4 regions of the Kitasatospora sp. NPDC004531 genome follow, and region 3 is predicted to be linked to each of the others. Evidence: riboswitches for the same ligand, from Rfam matches in the RefSeq annotation. Region 3 holds a riboswitch; each other region holds the start of a gene.

Region 1 (4,747 bases), on a different contig from region 3:
GAGCGTGATGTCGTCGAGGACGAACGAGGTCTGCTTGGTGTAGTCCTCCGCACCGGTGAACTTCAGCGTGACGCTCTGGCCGGCGTAGGCGGCGAGGTTGAAGGTGCGCTGCTGGTAGCCGGCGGCGGCGTTGGTGTTGTTGTAGGTGGCGAGGGTGGTGCCGTTGGCGGTGACGGTGAGGGTGTCGAAGACCGTGGTGGTGGAGGAGGCGCTGTCGATGTGCAGCCAGAAGCTCAGGTTGTAGGCGGCGCAGCCGGCGGGCAGCGTCACGGTCTGGGCGAGGGTGTCGGTGTTGGTGGCGCCGTAGCCGTCGAGCCAGGCGTCGTAGCTGCCGGTGTGGGCGGGCTCGCTGCTGCTGCTGTTGATGGTGGAGGAGCCGCCGCTGTTGGTCTCGGTCCAGCCGGAGGTGCTGCCGGTCTCGAAGCCGGGGTTGGTGATGAGCTGGGCGGCGGTGCAGGTGCTGCCGCCGCCGGTGCCGACCGTCCAGCTGAAGGTGGCGGTCGCGGACGGGCCGGTGGAGTCGGTGGCCGTGGCGGTGACGGTGGAGGCGCCGGCGGCGGTCGGGGTGCCGCTGATCAGGCCGGTGGCGGGGTTGACGGTGAGCCCGGCGGGCAGGCCGGTGGCGGCGTAGGTCAGGGTGCCGCCGGCGGTGTCGGTGGCGGACAGCTGCAGGCTGGTCGCGGTGCCGACGGTGGCGGTGCGGGCGCCCGGGTTGGTGAGCGTGACGGAGCCGGTGCTGCCGGTGGAGCCGCCCTGGGCGAGCCACGCGGTGGCGTTGAGGGCGAGCGCGGCGTCGGTGCCGGCCGGGTCGTTCCAGCCGTCGTAGAGGGTGTTGCCGGACTGGCCGGTGCCGTCGTCGACCGGCGAGGAGTCACCCCAGATCGCGACCCGGCCCTTGCCGAAGGTGGAGGTGACGAAGGCCGCGCCGGTGTTGCCGCTGTAACCGGTGCGGTAGAGCAGGCCCTTGACGTTCGGGTTGTCGGCGGGCTTGAGGGTGAAGGTGGTGCCGTTGCGGATGATGGAGCCGGTGACGGTGCCGAACGGGCCGTTGAGGACCGGGTCGCCGGCGGAGGAGATCGCCCGCGGGTTGTCGGTGGTGATGTTCAGCAGGTCGACGGAGAACCCGAACGGGTCGGTGTTGTCGACGCCGTTGCTGGTCAGCAGGTCGTTGATGATGGCCGGCGAGTCCCAGCCGTCGTTGTTGCGGTCGCTGACGGTGTGGTCGGAGATCAGGAAGAGCCCGCCGCCGTTCTGCACGAAGGTCATGACGGCGGTCTTCTCGGCGGCGCTGAGGCGCACGTTGGGCTCGGGGAGCACGAACTCGTCGAAGTTGGCGAGGTCGAGCGCGCCGCCGGTGCCGTAGGTGATGGTGCTGCCGGCGGGCAGCGTCTTGAGGCTGTAGCCGCCGGCCTTCTGCAGGGCCACGCCCCAGGCCGAGATGGCGCCCGTCCAGCTGGTCTCGGAGGTCGGGTTGGCGTTCTGCGCCAGCGGGTCGGGCTGGCTGGTGGAGATGATCCAGTCCGCGTTGCCCGCGGTCTCGGCCTTGGAGTTGTCGAACAGCACACGCTTGGGGGCGGCGGCCGCGGCGGCCCGGGGGGCGGCCTCGGGGCCGGCCGCGTGGGCGTGCTGCGGGACGGCGCTCGCACCGGCCGCCGCCACCAGCGCGGCGGCGGCGAGGGCCAGCGGACGGGCGGCCTTCCACGTTCTGATCATCTGTCAATCTCCTCGAACCACAGGAACCATGGGGTGCGCTACGCGCGTAGGCGGGCACACGCTGCCATGGTGGGGTAATCGGAGCTTGAACGGAACATGTCGATCACGCGCCGTCCGCGATGGGGCGATTTGTCCGGCGTGAGAGTGATCACGTAGCGCCGCCGGACAGCCGTGTGCCCGCAGCACCGGGTCGGACGGCGCTGCGGGCACACGGGAGGGCGACGGATCGTCAGGCGGCCGCGGGGGCGAGCAGGGCCGGGACGGGGCGCGGACGGCTCTCGGCGTCGATCGCCACGAAGGTGAGCCGCGCGGTGGCGACCCGGGTGAGCGGGCCGGCGGCGTTCCAGCGCTCGGCGGAGACGGTGACCCGGACGGTCATCGAGGTGCGGCCGGCCCGTTCCAGCTCGGCGTGCGCGGTGAGCAGGTCGCCCGCCCGGACGGGGGCCAGGAAGTCCATCCGGTCCACCGAGGCGGTGACGGCCGGACCCTCCGCGTGCCGGGCGGCGGCCGCGCCGGCGGCGTCGTCGATGAGCTTCATCACCACGCCGCCGTGGATGGTGCCGTAGAGGTTGGTGTCGTGCTCGCTCATGATGTGCGCGAGCGTCACCTGCGACGCCTCCACCGGCTTTGCGGCGGACATCACAGCTGCTGCGGTCTGATCTGCCACGTCAACTCTCCTTCGCGAGTCGCGACTTGGGATTTCCGCCACGCCGGTGGGCGCTGCGGGCGGCGGCAGGTCTTCGGACTCGCGGGCTTGTCCCGTGCAGGGTCTTCCTACTGGCCGTCGCTTCCCGGGCCGATCGGGTCCAGTGCGTGTGACGGCGGTCGTTCCCGCTCACCGCTGCGAGGCAGTCCTGGACTCCCACCAGGTTCCCTCTTGCGACGCGCCCGCCCAGGCGTGGACGGGGCGAACCGCTGCGTGACCAGCCTATATCCCCGCCCGAAGTGCTCCCGACGGGGCCGCCCGGGTCAGTCGGCCGGGCGGTGCCAGGGGGCGTCGGGGCGGGTGGGGGCGGGGGTGGCGGTCAGGCGGAGGGCGTAGGTGTCGTCGTCGACGGGGCCGAGGTAGTGGTGGCCGGTGAGGTGGCACCAGGCGGGGAGGTCGAGCGGGGCGGCCGGGTCGGTGGCGCGGACGTGGACGAGGGTGCCGGCGGGGGCGTCGGCGATCGCGGCGCGCAGGCGCAGCAGCAGGGTGACGCAGAGCAGGCCCCGCCCGTCGACCGTGAGTCGGGTCATCGTCGGCTCCGGGTGGCGGCGGTGGCGAGGGCGGGGAGGATCAGCAGGGCGACCAGGCCGCCGCCGAGGGCGAGGACGGAGTAGCCGGCCAGGTCGGCGACGACGCCGGAGGCGAGGCCGGCGGTGGCGCCGGAGACGGCGATGGCCACGTCGACGGCGCCCTGGGTCCTGGCGCGGTTGGCGAGCGGGACGGCGTCGGTGAGCAGCGCGGTGCCGGAGACCAGGCCGAAGTTCCAGCCGAGGCCGAGCAGCACGAGGGCGAGGGCCAGCAGCGGGACGGTCTGCGCGGGGGCGGCGGCGGCGAGCAGTCCGGCCGCGAGCAGGGTGAGGCCGGCGGCCGCGGCGACGGCGAGCGGGCCGTGGCGGTCGACCAGGCGTCCGGTGAGCGGGGAGGGCAGGTACATCGCGGCGACGTGCAGGGCGATGACGAAGCCGGAGGCGGCGGTGCCCTGTCCGGCGTCGTGCATGTGCACGGGCGTCATGGTCATCACGCCGACCATGACGATCTGGGTGACCACCATCACCTGGGCGCCGAGCAGGACCCGGTTGCGGATGCGGGCGGTGGCCGCGGCGTCGGCGGCGGGGTCGGCGGCCCGGTCGTCGGCCGGGGCCTCGGCGGCGGTCGCGGCGGCGCGGGCGAGCAGCAGCGGGTCGGGGTGCAGTCGGGCGGCGAGGACGAGTGCGGCGGCGGCGTAGGCGAGGCCGGCCAGCAGGAACGGTCCGGCGAGGCGGGGCAGGTGCAGGGCGTGGGCGAGGACGCCGGTGGGGGCGGCCAGGTTGGGGCCGAGGACGCCGCCGAGGGTGGTGGCGACCAGCACGGTGGAGATCGCCCGGGCGCGGCGCCCGGGGGCGGCGAGGTCGGCGCCGGCGTAGCGGGCCTGGAGGTTGGTGGCGGTTCCGGCGCCGTAGACGAACAGCGCGAGGAACAGCAGGACGGCGTTGTCGAGCGCGGCGGCGACGATCACGCCGGCGCTGCCGACGGCGCCGGTGGCGTACCCGAGGGCGAGTCCGGGGCGGCGGCCGCGGGCGGCGGATATCCGGCTGACCACGATCGCCGAGAGCGCGCTGCCGGCGGTGAACAGCGCGCTGGGCAGCCCGGCCAGCCCGGTGCTGCCGAGCATGTCCTTCGCGAGCAGCGCCCCGACGGTGATGCCGGCGGCGAGGCCCGCGCCGCTGAGGATCTGCGAGGTGACCAGCACGCGCAGGATGCGCTGCTGCACGGCGGGGTCGGCGGCGAGCACGGCGGGATCGGCGGCGAGCGCGGCGGGATCGGCGGCGTCGGTGCGGCCGGTGGGGTCGGCGGTTCCGGCGCGGTCGGTGCGGTCGGCGGTTCCGGCGCGGTCGGCGGGTGGCGGCGCGGCGGCGCTGGTCTCGGGGTTCACGGCTCTCCTCGATTCTCCAAAGTTTCGTGGAATACCATATTCGACCCGGCCGAACGAGCGCCGGGCGCGCCCTCAGGGGCATGGCGCGCCCGGTGAACGGGTGCGCGCCCCCCGTGCGGGTGATGGTCCGAGGGTGGGTGGGCGGAATGGACGCGTCGGGGGCGGGGCGCTGCCAGGGTGGGGCGGTGATCTCTCGACGCGGACTGCTCTTTGCCTCCGGCGGCGCGGTGACGGCCGCCGCCCTGGCCGGCCCGGGGGCCGGTACTTCTCGTGCGGCGGACCCGCTTCCGCCGGACCCGGCGCGGCGGGAGGCGGCGCTGATCATGGCGCGCCGGATCCTGCTGACCGACGCCGACCACAACGACCTGACACTCCAGTATCTGAAGCTGCTGACCGGACGTCAGCGCCTGAAGCAG
Region 2 (4,747 bases), on a different contig from region 3:
CGTCACGTGCTGGACCGCCTCGGCGAGGAGGAGCTGCTGGCGCTGCCGCCGGTCGCCAACTGCTCGACCAGCGTGTGGCGGGCGCGCGAGGGCCGGCTGCGCCCGTCCGGCTGGAACCAGACCGGGCACCTGTCCTGACCGACCGTCAGCCCGCGCGGAGCCCGGCCTTCCGGCCGGGGCCGCCGAAGGCCCGCCGGTAGGCCTGCGGGGTGGTGCCGACCCGGCGGCCGAAGTGGTGCCGCAGGGTGGCGGCGTTGCCGAAGCCGCAGCGGGCGGCGACGGCGTCCACGCTCTCGTCGGTGGACTCCAGCAGGCGCTGCGCGAACAGCACCCGCTGGCCGGTCAGCCAGCGGTGCGGGGTGGTGCCGGTCTCCTGCTGGAAGCGCCGGGCGAAGGTGCGCGGGGACATGTGGGCGTGCCGCGCGAGGTCGTCCACGCTGGTCTCGCGCTCCAGGTGGCGGCGCATCCACTCCAGGGTGCCCGCCAGCGAGTCGCCGCCGGCCGGCAGCGGGCGGTTGACGAACTGGGCCTGCCCGCCGTCGCGGTGCGGGGCGACCACCATCCGGCGGGCGATCTCCCGGGCCACCTCGGCGCCCTGCACCTTGCGCACCAGGTGCAGGCAGGCGTCGATGCCGGCGGCGGTGCCGGCCGAGGTGATCACCGGGTCGTCGTCCACGTACAGCACGTCGGGTTCGACGGTGGTCAGCGGGAAGCGCTCGGCCATCAGCTCGGCGTGCCGCCAGTGGGTGGTGCTGCGCCGCCCGTCGAGCAGGCCGGCGGCGCCGAGCAGGAAGCTGCCGGAGCAGATCGACAGCAGGTACGCGCCGCGCGCGTACGCGGCCCGCAGCGCCTCGCAGAGGGCCTCGGGGTAGTGCTCGCGGATGCCGGTGGCGGTGGCGATCACCAGGTCGGCCTCGGCGATCCGCTCCGGGCCGTACGGGACGTGGACGTCGTAGCCGGCGTGGGTGCGCATCGGCCCGGGCCGGTCGCCGACCAGGCCGAACTCGTACACCGGCAGGCCGCAGTCGCCGCGGTCCAGGCCGAACACCTCGCAGGCCACGCCCAGTTCGAAGGGGTGGACCTCCTCCAGCACGACCGCCGCGACGTTCCTCAGCACCCGGCCAGCATGGCAGTGGCAGGATGTCGGGGCAACCGCGTGTTCCTGCCAGGCTGCGGCGGAACGTCACCGGGACCTGGCCGACCGGCGCCGCGGGCCGTCCGGCACACTGTCCGGATGCACTCCCCGATCGTCCGCCGCGCCCTCGACCACGACCTCGCCGGAGCCGGGGAGGTGAGCGTCGAAGCCTTCGTCGGCGACGGCCACACCCGCCCCGACTCCGACTACGTCGAGCTCCTGCGGGACGCCGCGCGGCGCAACCGGGAGGCCGAGCTGCTGGTCGCCGTGGACGGCGCGGGCGGGCCGGTGCTCGGCTGTGTGACCTTCGCGACGGGCGGCACCGCGTGGGCGGACATCGCGCGCCCGGACGAGGGCGAGATCCGGATGCTGGCGGTCGGCGCGGCGGCCCGCGGGCGCGGCGTCGGCCGGGCGCTGGTGTCCGCGGCGATCGCCCGCAGCCGGGAACTCGGCCTGGCCGGGATGGCGTTCTCCACCCGGCCGGCGATGACCGCGGCGCACCGGATCTACGATGCTCTGGGCTTCCTCCGCACCCCCGAACGGGACTGGACGGCGGCCCCCGGGGTGGACCTGATGGTCTACACGATGCGGTTCTGAGGCGGTTTCGCGGCGGTTTCGCGGGGGTTCCCCGACGGCTCCGGCGCGGTTCCCGTTGTCTACGCGCGGCACCACGACGCGACACGCGCTACTACATCTGGTGCCGCCAGCTCCAGCCGCCACAACATGTATGCTCGACCTCGCTGTCGAAGCAGGGGAACCCGGTGCGAATCCGGGACTGCCCCGCAACGGTGAGCGGGCTGTAGCGACGCCCGCGCAGTCCGAGGACCTGCTGACGGTGTGCGACACGGCATCCCCGCAGACGCCATGCAGCACTGTTTTGCCGTCCGGCCTCGCGGGCGGGCCGGGGGTGGGTCATTCGCGCGCCGATCGAGCGTTTTCGGCGTGCCGTCCTCCCCTGTCTCCCGTGTGCCACCGGACACCCCGAGCCACGTCCGTCGCCGCCACAGGAGAGAGTGCGCCTTGACCGTCGCCGCCTCAGTCACCCTGCCGTCCCAGGGTGCCCCCGTCGCCTTCACCGACCCCGGTGCGGCGCTGCTTCGGCTGCTCACCGACCGCAGCACCGACCTCCCCCAGGTGGACCCCGGCCACGTCGCCGCCGCCGCGCTGCGCGGCCGCCACGCCGGCTCGGACTTCGCCGAGCTGCGGGGGCTGGCCGTGGAGGCCGCCGCGTCGATGATCGCCGAGGACCCGCAGTACTCGAAGCTGGCCGCCCGCCTGCTGGCGATGGAGATCGCCGACGAGGCCGCCACACAGGGCGTCACCTCGTTCTCCGCCTCGATCGCCGTCGGCCACGCCGAGGGCCTGATCGGCGACGCCACCGCCGAGCTGGTCGCCGCCCACGCCGCGCTGTTCGACTCGCTGATCGACGACTCCGCCGACGACCGCTTCGAGTACTTCGGCCTGCGCACCGTGCAGTCCCGCTACCTGCTGCGCCACCCGATCACCCGCAAGGTGGTCGAGACCCCGCAGCACTTCCTGCTGCGCGTGGCGGCGGGCCTGGCGGTCGGCGACTCCGAGCAGTCGGTGCTGGAGGTGGCCGAGCTCTACCGGCTGATGAGCCGCCTGGAGTACCTGACCAGCTCCCCCACGCTGTTCAACTCCGGCACCCGGCACCCGCAGATGTCCTCCTGCTACCTGCTGGACTCGCCGCTGGACAACCTGGACTCGATCTACAACCGCTACGCGCAGATCGCCCGGCTGTCCAAGCACGCCGGCGGCATCGGCCTGTCCTACTCCCGGATCCGCTCCCGCGGCTCGCTGATCCGCGGCACCAACGGCAAGTCGAACGGCATCGTCCCGTTCCTGCGCACCCTGGACTCCTCCGTGGCGGCGGTCAACCAGGGCGGACGGCGCAAGGGCGCGGCCTGCGTGTACCTGGAGACCTGGCACGCCGACATCGAGGAGTTCCTGGAGCTCCGCGACAACACCGGCGAAGAGGCCCGCCGCACCCACAACCTGAACCTGGCGCACTGGATCCCGGACGAGTTCATGCGCCGCGTGAACGCCGACCAGGACTGGTCGCTGTTCTCCCCGGCGGACGTCCCCGAGCTGGTCGACCTGTGGGGCGAGGAGTTCGACGAGGCCTACCGCAAGGCCGAGCAGGCCGGCAAGGCCGTCCGCACCATCCCCGCGCAGACCCTGTACGCCCGGATGATGCGCACCCTGGCGCAGACCGGCAACGGCTGGATGACCTTCAAGGACGCCTCCAACCGGGCCGCCAACCAGACCGCGCTGCCGGGCCGCACGGTGCACTCCTCCAACCTGTGCACCGAGATCCTGGAGGTCACCGACGACTCCGAGACCGCGGTCTGCAACCTGGGCTCGGTCAACCTGGGCGCGCACGTCGCCCCGGGCGCCTCGGCGGACGACCTGCTGGGCGCGATGGACTGGGACCGCCTGGACGCCACCGTGCGCACCGCGGTCACCTTCCTCGACCGCGTGATCGACATCAACTTCTACCCGACCACCGAGGCCGGGGCGTCCAACTCCCGCTGGCGGCCGGTCGGCCTCGGCGTGATGGGCCTGCAGGACGTCTTCTTCAAGCTGCGGCTGGACTTCGACTCCGCCGAGGCGAAGCAGCTGTCCACGCTGATCGCCGAGCGCATCATGCTCACCGCGTACGAGCGCTCCGCGGACCTCGCCGAGCAGTTCGGCCGCCACGAGGCGTACGGCGAGACCCGCGCCGCCCGCGGCCAGCTGCACATCGACCACTTCGGCTCCGCCGCCCCGCAGTGGACCGGCCGCTGGGACGCGCTGCGCGCCCGGATCGCCGAGACCGGCCTGCGCAACTCGCTGCTGCTGGCGATCGCCCCGACCGCGACCATCGCGTCCATCGCCGGCGTCTACGAGTGCATCGAGCCGCAGGTGTCCAACCTGTTCAAGCGCGAGACGCTGTCCGGCGAGTTCCTCCAGGTCAACCCGTACCTGGTGCGCGAGCTGAAGGAGCTCGGCGTCTGGGACCAGCAGACCCGGGACTCGCTGCGCGAGGCCAACGGCTCCGTGCAGGACTTCAAGTGGCTGCCGGAGGAGGTCCGTTCGCTGTACCGCACCGCGTGGGAGCTCCCGCAGCGCGCGCTGATCGACCTGGCCGCCGCCCGGCAGCCGTACATCGACCAGAGCCAGTCGCTGAACCTGTTCATGGCGGCGCCGACCATCGGCAAGCTGTCCTCGATGTACGCCTACGCGTGGAAGGTCGGCCTCAAGACCACCTACTACCTGCGCTCCCGTCCCGCGACCCGGATCGCCCAGGCCGCGTCGGGCGCCGCCCGCACCGCCGCGCCCGTGCCGGTGCAGACCCCGACCCTCAGCCAGGCCGAGCAGGACGCCATCGCCTGCTCCCTGGAGAACCCCGAGTCCTGCGAGGCGTGCCAGTAATGAGCTCCGAAGACCAGAAGAAGATGCTGCTCGACCCGGGCTTCGAGCTGACCCTGCGTCCGATGCGCTACCCGTCGTTCTACGACCGGTACCGGGACGCGATCAAGAACACCTGGACCGTCGAGGAGGTGGACCTGCACTCCGACGTCGCCGACCTCGCCAAGCTCTCCGAGGGCG
Region 3 (4,747 bases):
CCGCCCGGGCCGCCTCGGCCAGGAACACCCGCCGGAACGCGTCGTTCTCCAACACCCCGTGCCAGGTCGTCCCCCACACCGGCCCCACCCGGCACCCGTCCAGCGCGGCCCCCTCGCCATCGGTGACGAACGCCTCCCCGCCGTCCACCGTCACCACCCCGTGGTGGATCTCGTACCCCGCCACCCGCTCACCGAGCGCCACCCCCGTCGGACGGGCCAGCACCTTCTCGGCCCCGAACACCACCCGGGTCGGCAACAGCCCCAGACCGTCCACCGCCCCCGCCCGCGACTCCACCTCGTCCACGATCTCCCGCCCCAGCATCTGGTAGCCGCCGCACACCCCCAGCACCGGCAACCCCGCCGCGACCCGCCGCCGCAACGGCTCTTCAAGGCCCTGCCCCCGCAGCCAGGCGAGATCCGCGACCGTCGCCCGGGTACCCGGCAGCACCACCAGGTCCGCGTCCGCCAGATCCTCCGGACGGGTCGCCCAGCGCACCAGCACCCCCGGCTCCTGCGCCAACGCGTCCACGTCGGTGAAGTTCGACAACCGCGGGAAGCGCACCACCGCGACCCGCAGCACCTCCGCCCCCACCGGCCCGCCCGCCGCCGGACGCTGCGCCACCGACGCCAGGTCCAGCGAATCCTCCGCGTCCAGCCACAGCCCCTGGAGCATCGGGAACGTCCCCAGCACCGGACGCCCCGTCAACTCCCGCAGCATCTCCAACCCGGGCGCGAGCAGCCGCGCGTCACCCCGGAACTTGTTCACGAACCAGCCCGCGACGAGCGACTGGTCGTCGGCCGAGAGCAGCGCGAGCGTCCCGAACATCGACGCGAACACCCCGCCGCGGTCGATGTCCCCGACCACCACCACCGGCAGCCGGGCCGCCGAGGCCAAACCCATGTTCGCGATGTCCCGGTCCCGCAGATTGATCTCCGCCGGCGAACCCGCGCCCTCGCACACCACCACGTCGAACCGCGACCGCAGATCGGCCAGGCACTCCAACGACCGCTCAAGCAGCACCGGCTTGCGGTCCCGGTAGTCCAGCGCCCCCACCTCCGCCACGGCGCGCCCCATCAGCACCACCTGGCTCCGCCCGTCCGCCCCCGGCTTCAACAGCACCGGGTTCATCGCCGCCTCCGGCTCCACCCCCGCCGCCTGCGCCTGCATCGCCTGCGCCCGCCCGATCTCCGCCCCGTCGGCCGTCACGAACGAATTCAGCGACATGTTCTGCGCCTTGAACGGAGCCACCCGCACCCCCTGCCGCCACAACCACCGGCAGATACCCGCCGTCACCACACTCTTCCCGGCATCCGACGTCGTCCCGGCCACCAACAACGCACCACTCACAGACAGCCACCTTCGGAGGAGAAGAGAAGAGAAGAAACCGGGGGCGCAGCAGGCGCGGGAGGGCGAGAGACCAGGGGCGCGGGGAACTGCGCGAAGCGGAAGGCGGCACGCCGAAACCGCCGCACGCCGCAGCCACTTGCACCGCCGACGGCCCCGCTGGCGGGTGCGGGAGACGGACCTCCTGCCCCGTCGGGCGAACTCACTTCCGCCCGGCCCGCCCGAGCGCCAGCCACCTCGCGCCGGCGGTGACCGCCAGGGCCAGCACGCCGACCCGGCGGGAGAGCCGGCAGGCGCGTTCGATGTCGCGGGTCGCCACCGGAGGCTGGCCCGCGCCCAGCACCGGGCGGTGTTCGACCCGTTCGCCGTAGCGCAGGGTGCCGCCCAGTTGGACGCCGAGGGCACCGGCGAACGCGGCCTCGGCCTGGCCGGCGTTCGGGCTGGGGTGGGCGGAGCCGTCCCGCCGCCACACCCGCCAGGCCCGCCCGGGCGCGTCCGACGCGGCGACCGTCAGCAGCGCCGTCAGCCGCGCCCCGGGCCACCCGGCGACGTCGTCCAGCCGCGCGGACGCCCAGCCGAACCGGCGGTGCCGGGCGGACTTGTGACCCACCATCGCGTCCAGCGTGTTCACGGCCCGGAACGCCAGCAGCCCGGGGACGCCCGCCACTCCGCCCCACACCAGCGCGTTGACGACCGCGTCAGCGGTGTTCTCCGCGACGGACTCCACCACCGCCCGCGCGATCTGCTGCTCGTCCAGCCCGGACGGGTCCCGCCCGCACAGGTGCGGCAGCCGCTCCCGCGCGGCCGTCAGGTCACCGGCGGCGAGCGACCGTCCGATCGTCCGGGCCTCCCGGGTGAGCGACGTGCCGCCGAGGACGGTGAACGTCGCGGCGGCCGTCAACGCGGCCTCGGCGAGCGGAGCGCGACGGACGGCCCGCGCGGCCGACGTCGCACCCACGGCCACCGTGCCCACGGCGATCGCCGTGAACGCGGCCCCCGCCCCGCGGTGGTCGCGCCACAGCCGGCGCTCCAGCCGGCCCGCGGCGGTGCCGAACAGCGCGACGGGGTGTCCGCGCCGGGGGTCTCCGAGCCGGGCGTCCGCGAGATACCCCGCGACCGCGCCCACCAGGTACGGGGCAGCCCGCATGGCGTTGTGTCCTCACTCAGGGTCCGCGCCCTGGATCGACGGAACGGGGGCCAGAGTCTCCTGACTTCCGGTCACCCCCGCGCGGGGTGTCCGGTCACAGTGGCGGGACCGCGCCGGACTCGCACCGGCTTCCTCTGCTTGCCTCCGTTTGGCCCGAAGATCCCACCACGCCCCGTTCCGACCAGTCAACCGAGCCACCGGAGGGCTTGGTCACACCCGGGGGCCGAGGTCGGACGGCCTCCGCCGGGCCCTATGCTGCTGGCCGAGCCCGGACGGACGGGCAGGACACCGGGGGAGACACCGTGCGACAACTGGTCCGGCGGGCCGCATCGGCCGTCGCGGCGGCGGCCGCGCTGGCGGCGCTCCCGGGGTGCGCGGCGCCGGGCCGCGCCGTCGCCGGGATCTCGGTGACCGAGGACGGCCGCCCGCTGGGCGTCCTGATGGTCTGCGACCACCGCATCGATGGGGCGACCCTCTCCACCAGCGAGGGCAGCCACCGGGAGGACGTCGGCCGCTGGAGCGCCCGCACCGCCCTGCGGCCCGGGCTGACCACCTGGGCCCTGGACGCCCCCGCCGAGGGCTGGGAGACCGAGCGCCCGCTCGCCCCGCTGGAGGCCCGGACCACCTACCTCCTCGACGGCTGGACCGAGGACGACTCCTCGACCTCGACGCACGTCGACTTCACCCCGGAGGACCTGGCGCAGCTCACCCCGGGACAGGTCCGCTACTACGGCCCCACCGCCACGCTCACCGTCCCCGTCGCGGAGTTCGAAGCCACGGCCTGCCGGACGCACTGAGCTACGCCTCGGCCCCGCCCGCCCGGCGCAGCGCGTCCAGCGTCAGCTCCCCGCGCGCGTACGCCGCGAACTCCCGGAACCGGTCGGCGAGTTCGGTCTCCGCCCGGTCCTCCGCGCGGCGCACCACCGCCTCCAGCACGTACACCAGCCGGCTGCCCCGCCCGTACCGGGGGCCGTCGCCCATGGTGCGCACCGCCCAGTCGATCCGCCGCCGGACGCCCGCCTCCACGGCCGACCCCCGTTCCGCCTCGACCAGGGACAGCAGTGCCGCACTCGACCGGTAGCCCGTCATCGCCCCACCGTACGGACGGCCCATGACAGCGGGGGCCCGAACTGCCGCGCCGAGCAGCCCGGTTCGGCGCCGCCCCGGCCGGTGACCCGGGTCACGGGAACCGGCGCCCGCGAGCGGACAAGGCATGACGTGAACCATCCACACTCCCGGCTGCGGGCCGGGAACCCCGAAGCGTTCCGCGACCTGTTCCGGGACCACTCCTCGCTGGTGTACCGCCACGCCGTGCGCGTGACCGGGAACTGGGCGCTGGCCGAGGACGTGGTCTCGCTGACCTTCCTGGAGGCCTGGCGTCTGCGCGGGAAACTCCGCGACGAGGGCGACAGCCCGCGCCCCTGGCTGATGGGCATCGCCGTGAACGTGCTGCGCAACACGACCCGCGCCGCCCGCCGCCACAGCGCGGCCATGTCCCGGATGCCCGCCGCCGACGTGGTCCCCGACTTCGCGGACGAACTCGTCGGCCGGATGGCCGACTCCGAGGAACTCGCGGCCGCCCGCAAGGCCCTCGCCCGCCTGCGGCGCTCCGAACGCGAGGTGTTCGCGCTGTGCGTCTGGTCCGGGCTCGGCTACGCCGAAGCGGCGGCCGGCCTCGGCGTGCCCGTCGGCACCGTCCGCTCGCGCCTGTCCCGCGCCCGCACCCGCCTGCGCAAGCTCGCGGACGAGGAACTGCGCGCCGCGAAGAAGAACCCGGAACCCCTCCCGGTCCCCGGACAAGTACAGGGCAGCCGCGACACCGCGGCCCGGCCGCACAAGGAGACGCACCGATGATCCGCAACCCGCGTCGGCGCGGCGAACCGCTCGACCACGCGGAACTCGCCCGCCTCCTGCCCGCACCGGCCGACCCCCGCCTGGCGGCCGACCGCCGGCACCTGTTGGAGGAGCACCTGATGAACGAGATCCACCGGTCCGACACCGCGACGGCCCCCGCCCCGGCCCGCCGCCCGCTGCGCCGCGCCGTCCTGATCGCGGCGCCGGTCGCCGCCGCCGCGGCCCTCGCCCTGGTCGTCTCGCTGGCCGGCTCGCCCGGCGGCACGGCGGTGGCGGCGCCGCGGCCGGTCCCGGCGCCGGTCGTGCAGATCGAGGAGGGCAGCACCGTCCGACTCGCCTCCACCGTCCAGGAGATCGCCGCCGCCGCGAGCACCAGCCCCGCGCCCAGGCCCGGACCGGGC
Region 4 (4,747 bases), on a different contig from region 3:
CGGGCGGGGGCCTGCTGCGCGGAGCTTGGCTGCGCCGGCGGTTCGTTGCCCGGTCTTCGGCGAAAGGGGTCGGCCGGGCGTGTTGTCCGCTGCGCGGGGCGTGGCTGCGTCTGCTTTCGGTCGGGCGGGGGCTTGCCGCTGCGCGGGCTTTGGCGGGGAGGGCAGGCCGTGCCCGCTGTTCGCTGCGCGGGCTCGGTTGTGTTGGCCTGTGGTTACGCGGTTTGGCTGCGGTTTGGCCCTCCGTGGGGCGGGGTTTGCCGCTGCGCGGGCTTCGGGTGGGTGGGTTTGGCAGCGGCCCGGCGCTTCGTTGCGCGGGGCTCGGGCGCGCTGGCTTTCCGCCGTGTGAGGTTCGCTGCGTCTGCTTCCGTCGGGCCCGGCAACCCGCTGTGCGGGCTTTCGGCGGCGGGGGGCTCGGCTGAGCTGGTGGTGAGGTATGGCGGCCGGAGGTCCGGACCGGCCGAGCCGCTTGTTGCTGCGGTGGGCGGGGCTGGGTGTCGGTGGGGGTTGGGAGAATGGGGGTGTTGGACGGGGTCGATGGTGGAGGTGGTGTGGGGTGCCTGAGGGGCATGTGGTGCATCGGTTGGCGCGGATGAACGGGGAGTTGTTCGGGGGGCGGGTGGTGCGGGTTTCGAGTCCGCAGGGGCGGTTCGGGGAGGGGGCCGCGTTGTTGGACGGGCGGGTGTTGGAGGGGGCGGAGGCGCACGGGAAGCATCTGTTCCTGGGGTTCGGGGACGACTGGCTGCATGTGCACCTGGGGTTGTACGGGAAGTACGAGTTCGGGGTGGGGGAGGCCCCGGAGCCGGTGGGGCAGGTGCGGTTGCGGATGGCGAACGAGGAGGGGTTCGCGGATCTGCGGGGGCCGACGGCGTGCGAGGTGTTGACGCCGGGGGAGAAGGCGGCGCTGCACCGGCGGCTGGGGCCGGATCCGTTGCGGGCGGGGGAGTCGGGGGACGCCGCGTGGCAGCGGATCTCGCGGAGCGGGACGACGGTCGCGGCGCTGCTGATGGATCAGAAGATCCTGGCGGGCGTCGGCAACGTGTACCGGGCGGAGGTGCTGTTCCGGCTGGGGATCAGTCCGCACCGGGCCGGCCGGGATCTGAGCCGGGCCGAGTGGGACGCGATCTGGGCGGATCTGGTGGCGCTGATGCACGACGGTGTGGACGCCGGCCGGATCGACACCGTCCGCCCGGAGCACACGCCGGAGGCGATGGGGCGGCCGCCGCGGGTGGACGACCACGGCGGCGAGGTGTACGTGTACCGGCGGCAGGACCAGCCGTGCCTGGTGTGCGAAACCCCGGTGCGGACGGAGGAGTTGGCGTCCCGGAACCTGTTCTGGTGCCCGCGCTGCCAGCAGTCATGACGCTGCGTCACCGAGTGGCGAAGCCTTGACGGAAGATTGACCGGGGTTTGGGCGAGGGCCCCGGGGCGCGCTCTTATTGTCGGGGTCATGCCCGTTCAACCGTTCCGGGGGGCGCGTCCGGCCCCGGCTCTTCCTGTTCTGCCGTACCGCAAGCCCACCAGGGGGCGCGACTACTGGGTGCTGGACGACGTGCTGCCCGATCCGGACGCGGTGCGGGCCCGGCACCTGGCCCGGGGCGACTGGGACGAGGGGTACCCGCACAAGCCGGAGTCGTGGCCGGGGCTGCGGGCGATGCCCGGGCTGGAGCCGGAGGAGCTGGCGCACGTCGAGAAGCTGGTGCGGGAGACTGTCGGGGTGCCCCGGGTGTGGGCGCTGGGCGAGGCCGAGGGCGGGACGTTCAACCACAACTGCGTGCAGGTGGTGGGCGCGGGGGAGTGCGAGCCGCGTCCGCACACCGATTCGCGTGCGCTGTGCCGGTACGCGGCCGTGCTGTACCTGAACCCGAACGTGCCGAAGCGCTGCGGGACGAGCTTCTACCGGCAGAGCCTGCCGGGCGGCCGGCTCGGCGGGAACAGCGTGGTCGCCCCGCACAACAACCTGGTGGACGCGCTGGGCACCCGCTTCGTCCCGCCAGACTCGTTCACCGAGGACCTGGCCGTGCCGCACCGCTACAACCGGCTGCTGCTGTACACCGCGAACCTGATGCACACCGCCACCGAGTACTACGGCGCCACGCTGGAGGAGAAGCGGATGACCTGCGTGTTCTTCTGGATGGCCTGACGGTCGGTCGGCCCGCCGGGCGGGGTGATCTTCGACACCTGGGTGACGGCGCCGTCTTGCCGCTGCGGGGGGAGCGCCTCTACGGTGGGCGGGCCGTGGTGTTCGGGAAGCCGGTGCACTGTGCTCGTCACAGGAGTCCGGAGCGGCCCTCGCCACTGTGATCGGGGAGTCGTCGGCTCCCACCTCGTGCCACTGGCCGCTCGCGGCCGGGAAGGCCGGGCGCCGACGCCGAACACCCCGTCAGCCAGGAGACCGGCCACGGCATCTCACGAAGTGATCCACGAGGTGCTGGAGCGTGATGCGCGGATGACCGCGTCCGATTCGACCATGCCCGGAAACGTCCCGGGCTCCCCTTTGCCTTCCTTCCGCTGGCGGCGCGAGGACACCTTGCGCACCGCCGGCCTGATGGCGGTGATCCTGGCCCTGCACGTGGTGGCGTTCGGGACGCTGCTGCTGCTGGTGGTGCCGGAGAAGTACCAGGTCGGCACCCAGGTGTTCGGTGTCGGCCTGGGTGTGACGGCGTACACCCTGGGCATGCGGCACGCCTTCGACGCCGACCACATCGCGGTGATCGACAACACCACCCGCAAGCTGATGGCGGACGGCCGCCGACCGGTCTCGGTGGGCTTCTGGTTCGCCCTCGGGCACTCCTCGATGGTGGTGATCATGGCGGCGCTGGTGGCCGGCGGCGCCGCGCTGGCGGGCACCCTGATGGACGAGGACTCGACCACCCACCAGGTGCTGGGCACCATCGGCACCACCGCCTCGGGCGCGTTCCTCTACCTGATCGCGGCGCTCAACCTGGTGGCGCTGCTGGGCATCCTGCGGGTGTTCCGGGCGATGCGGGCCGGCCAGTTCGACGAGGCCGAGCTGGAGAAGCACCTGAACTCCCGGGGCTTCCTGGCCCGGGTGCTGGGCCGGGCGACCCGGTCGATCACCCGGCCCGGCCAGATGTTCCCGGTCGGGATGGTGCTGGGGCTGGGCTTCGACACCGCCACCGAGGTCACGCTGATGGTGATGGCGGGCTCCGGCGCGGCCTCCGGCCTGCCCTGGTACGCGATCGTCTGCCTGCCGCTGCTGTTCGCGGCCGGGATGAGCCTGTTCGACACGCTGGACGGCACGTTCATGAACTTCGCCTACCAGTGGGCGTTCTCCAACCCCGTCCGCAAGGTGTACTACAACCTGACCATCACGGGGCTGTCGATCGCGGTGGCCTTCGTGATCGGCACCATCGAGCTGGTCGCGGTGCTGCACGACAAGTTCGACCTCGACGACCCGGTGTCCAGTTGGATCGCCGGACTCGGCCTGGACAACGTGGGCTTCGTGATCGTCGGCCTGTTCGTGGTGGTGTGGGCGGCGGCGATCGGCTACTGGCGGATCGCCCGGCGCTCCAGGGCCTTCGCCGGGGCGTCCTGACGCTCCGTCAACCTGCCGCCAGGATCAGGGTGCCGGCCACTGCCAGGCCGGCCCCGACCACCTGGACGCGCAGCAGCCGCTCCTTGAGCAGGCCGCGCGCCATCAGCGCCGTCACCACCGGGTAGAGCGAGGCCAGCACGGCCGCCACGGCGACCGAGCCCCGGTGCGTGGCGGCGGCGTACATGCCGTTCGCGGCGACGTCGGCGACGCCGACGGCGGTCAGCGCGGGCAGCGAGCGGGCGGCGCCGCGCAGGTCGAGGGGCTCGCGGCGGGCGGCGGCGGCCAGCATGCCGATGCCGACCACGGCGTTGGTGAGCCGCTGGACGCACAGCATCAGCAGCAGGCCGCCGCCGGCGCTCGCGTGCCCGATCAGTGCGAGCACCGCGCCGAACGCGAACGCGGCGGACAGCGTGAGCATCAGGACCCGGCGGCCGACGGCCGGCCCGCCGCGCTGCGGGCCGCCCGCCAGCGCCACCCCGGCGATCGCCACCAGGATGCCCAACGCCTGGACGGCGCCCGGCCGTTCGCCGAGGAACAGGCCGACGCCGATCGGCACCAGCACGCCGACGGTGGCCAGCGGCGAGACCACGCCCATCGGCCCGAGCGCCAGCGCCCGGTAGAAGGCGAGCAGCGCCACCGGCCCGATCACCCCGGCCGCGACGGCGTACCAGAGCGCGGGCCCGGCGTCCGACCAGCCGCCGGTGGCGGTGACGGCGACGGTCAGCACCAGGGCGGCGGCGGTCTGCGAGAGCACCACGACGCCGAGTGCGGGAAGCCGGCGGGTGATCGCGCCGCCGCCGTAGTCGGCGACGCCCCACAGCAGGCTGGCGAACAGGGCGAGGGCGGCGCTCACGAGAGCGCGGGAGGGGTCAGCATGGTGGACTCCGCAGTACAGTCGGTGGATCTGTCGAGCGGTCGCAGCATAGTTCAACCGAATGAACCGCCCCAACTAAAATATTGGACTCAAGCGTGCCGGAACCCGACGTCGTCACCCAGGCCCTCGCCCGCAACCTCAAACGGCTGCGCACCGACCGCGGCCACACCCTGGACGCCCTCGCGGCCCGCTCGGGCGTCAGCCGCGGCATGGTGGTCCAGATCGAGCAGGCCCGCACCAACCCGTCCGTCGGCACCGTGGTCCGCCTCGCCGACGCGCTCGGCGTCTCGATCGCCCGGCTGCTCGACTACGACGAG

Evidence for each region. Region 3 has a riboswitch for cobalamin ahead of ACWEMJ_RS21160 (cobalamin biosynthesis protein). Riboswitches for the same ligand answer to the same signal wherever they lie in the genome.
Region 1: another riboswitch for cobalamin. It lies ahead of ACWEMJ_RS08855 (acyl-CoA thioesterase); the one in region 3 lies ahead of ACWEMJ_RS21160 (cobalamin biosynthesis protein).
Region 2: another riboswitch for cobalamin. It lies ahead of ACWEMJ_RS18795 (ribonucleoside-diphosphate reductase subunit alpha); the one in region 3 lies ahead of ACWEMJ_RS21160 (cobalamin biosynthesis protein).
Region 4: another riboswitch for cobalamin. It lies ahead of ACWEMJ_RS03090 (HoxN/HupN/NixA family nickel/cobalt transporter); the one in region 3 lies ahead of ACWEMJ_RS21160 (cobalamin biosynthesis protein).

What each region holds. Positions count from the first base shown of each region.
Region 1 is NZ_JBSGDD010000013.1:77,286-82,032, reverse strand. Features, by position in the region: gene ACWEMJ_RS08860 (putative Ig domain-containing protein) at 1-1,713, opposite strand, end outside; gene ACWEMJ_RS08855 (acyl-CoA thioesterase) at 1,943-2,380, opposite strand; cobalamin riboswitch at 2,428-2,645, opposite strand; gene ACWEMJ_RS08850 (sulfurtransferase TusA family protein) at 2,683-2,949, opposite strand; gene ACWEMJ_RS08845 (MFS transporter) at 2,946-4,190, opposite strand; gene ACWEMJ_RS08840 (flavin monoamine oxidase family protein) at 4,517-4,747, shown strand, end outside.
Region 2 is NZ_JBSGDD010000043.1:23,441-28,187, reverse strand. Features, by position in the region: gene ACWEMJ_RS18810 (histidine phosphatase family protein) at 1-138, shown strand, start outside; gene ACWEMJ_RS18805 (helix-turn-helix domain-containing protein) at 146-1,117, opposite strand; gene ACWEMJ_RS18800 (GNAT family N-acetyltransferase) at 1,235-1,732, shown strand; cobalamin riboswitch at 1,823-1,983, shown strand; gene ACWEMJ_RS18795 (ribonucleoside-diphosphate reductase subunit alpha) at 2,156-4,570, shown strand; gene ACWEMJ_RS18790 (ribonucleotide-diphosphate reductase subunit beta) at 4,570-4,747, shown strand, end outside.
Region 3 is NZ_JBSGDD010000053.1:1,647-6,393, forward strand. Features, by position in the region: gene ACWEMJ_RS21155 (cobyric acid synthase) at 1-1,348, opposite strand, end outside; gene ACWEMJ_RS21160 (cobalamin biosynthesis protein) at 1,548-2,492, opposite strand; cobalamin riboswitch at 2,524-2,653, opposite strand; gene ACWEMJ_RS21165 (hypothetical protein) at 2,795-3,289, shown strand; gene ACWEMJ_RS21170 (hypothetical protein) at 3,291-3,581, opposite strand; gene ACWEMJ_RS21175 (RNA polymerase sigma factor) at 3,711-4,346, shown strand; gene ACWEMJ_RS21180 (CU044_5270 family protein) at 4,343-4,747, shown strand, end outside.
Region 4 is NZ_JBSGDD010000004.1:9,996-14,742, forward strand. Features, by position in the region: gene ACWEMJ_RS03080 (Fpg/Nei family DNA glycosylase) at 554-1,360, shown strand; gene ACWEMJ_RS03085 (DUF6445 family protein) at 1,448-2,140, shown strand; cobalamin riboswitch at 2,220-2,415, shown strand; gene ACWEMJ_RS03090 (HoxN/HupN/NixA family nickel/cobalt transporter) at 2,468-3,556, shown strand; gene ACWEMJ_RS03095 (EamA family transporter) at 3,564-4,409, opposite strand; gene ACWEMJ_RS03100 (helix-turn-helix domain-containing protein) at 4,526-4,747, shown strand, end outside.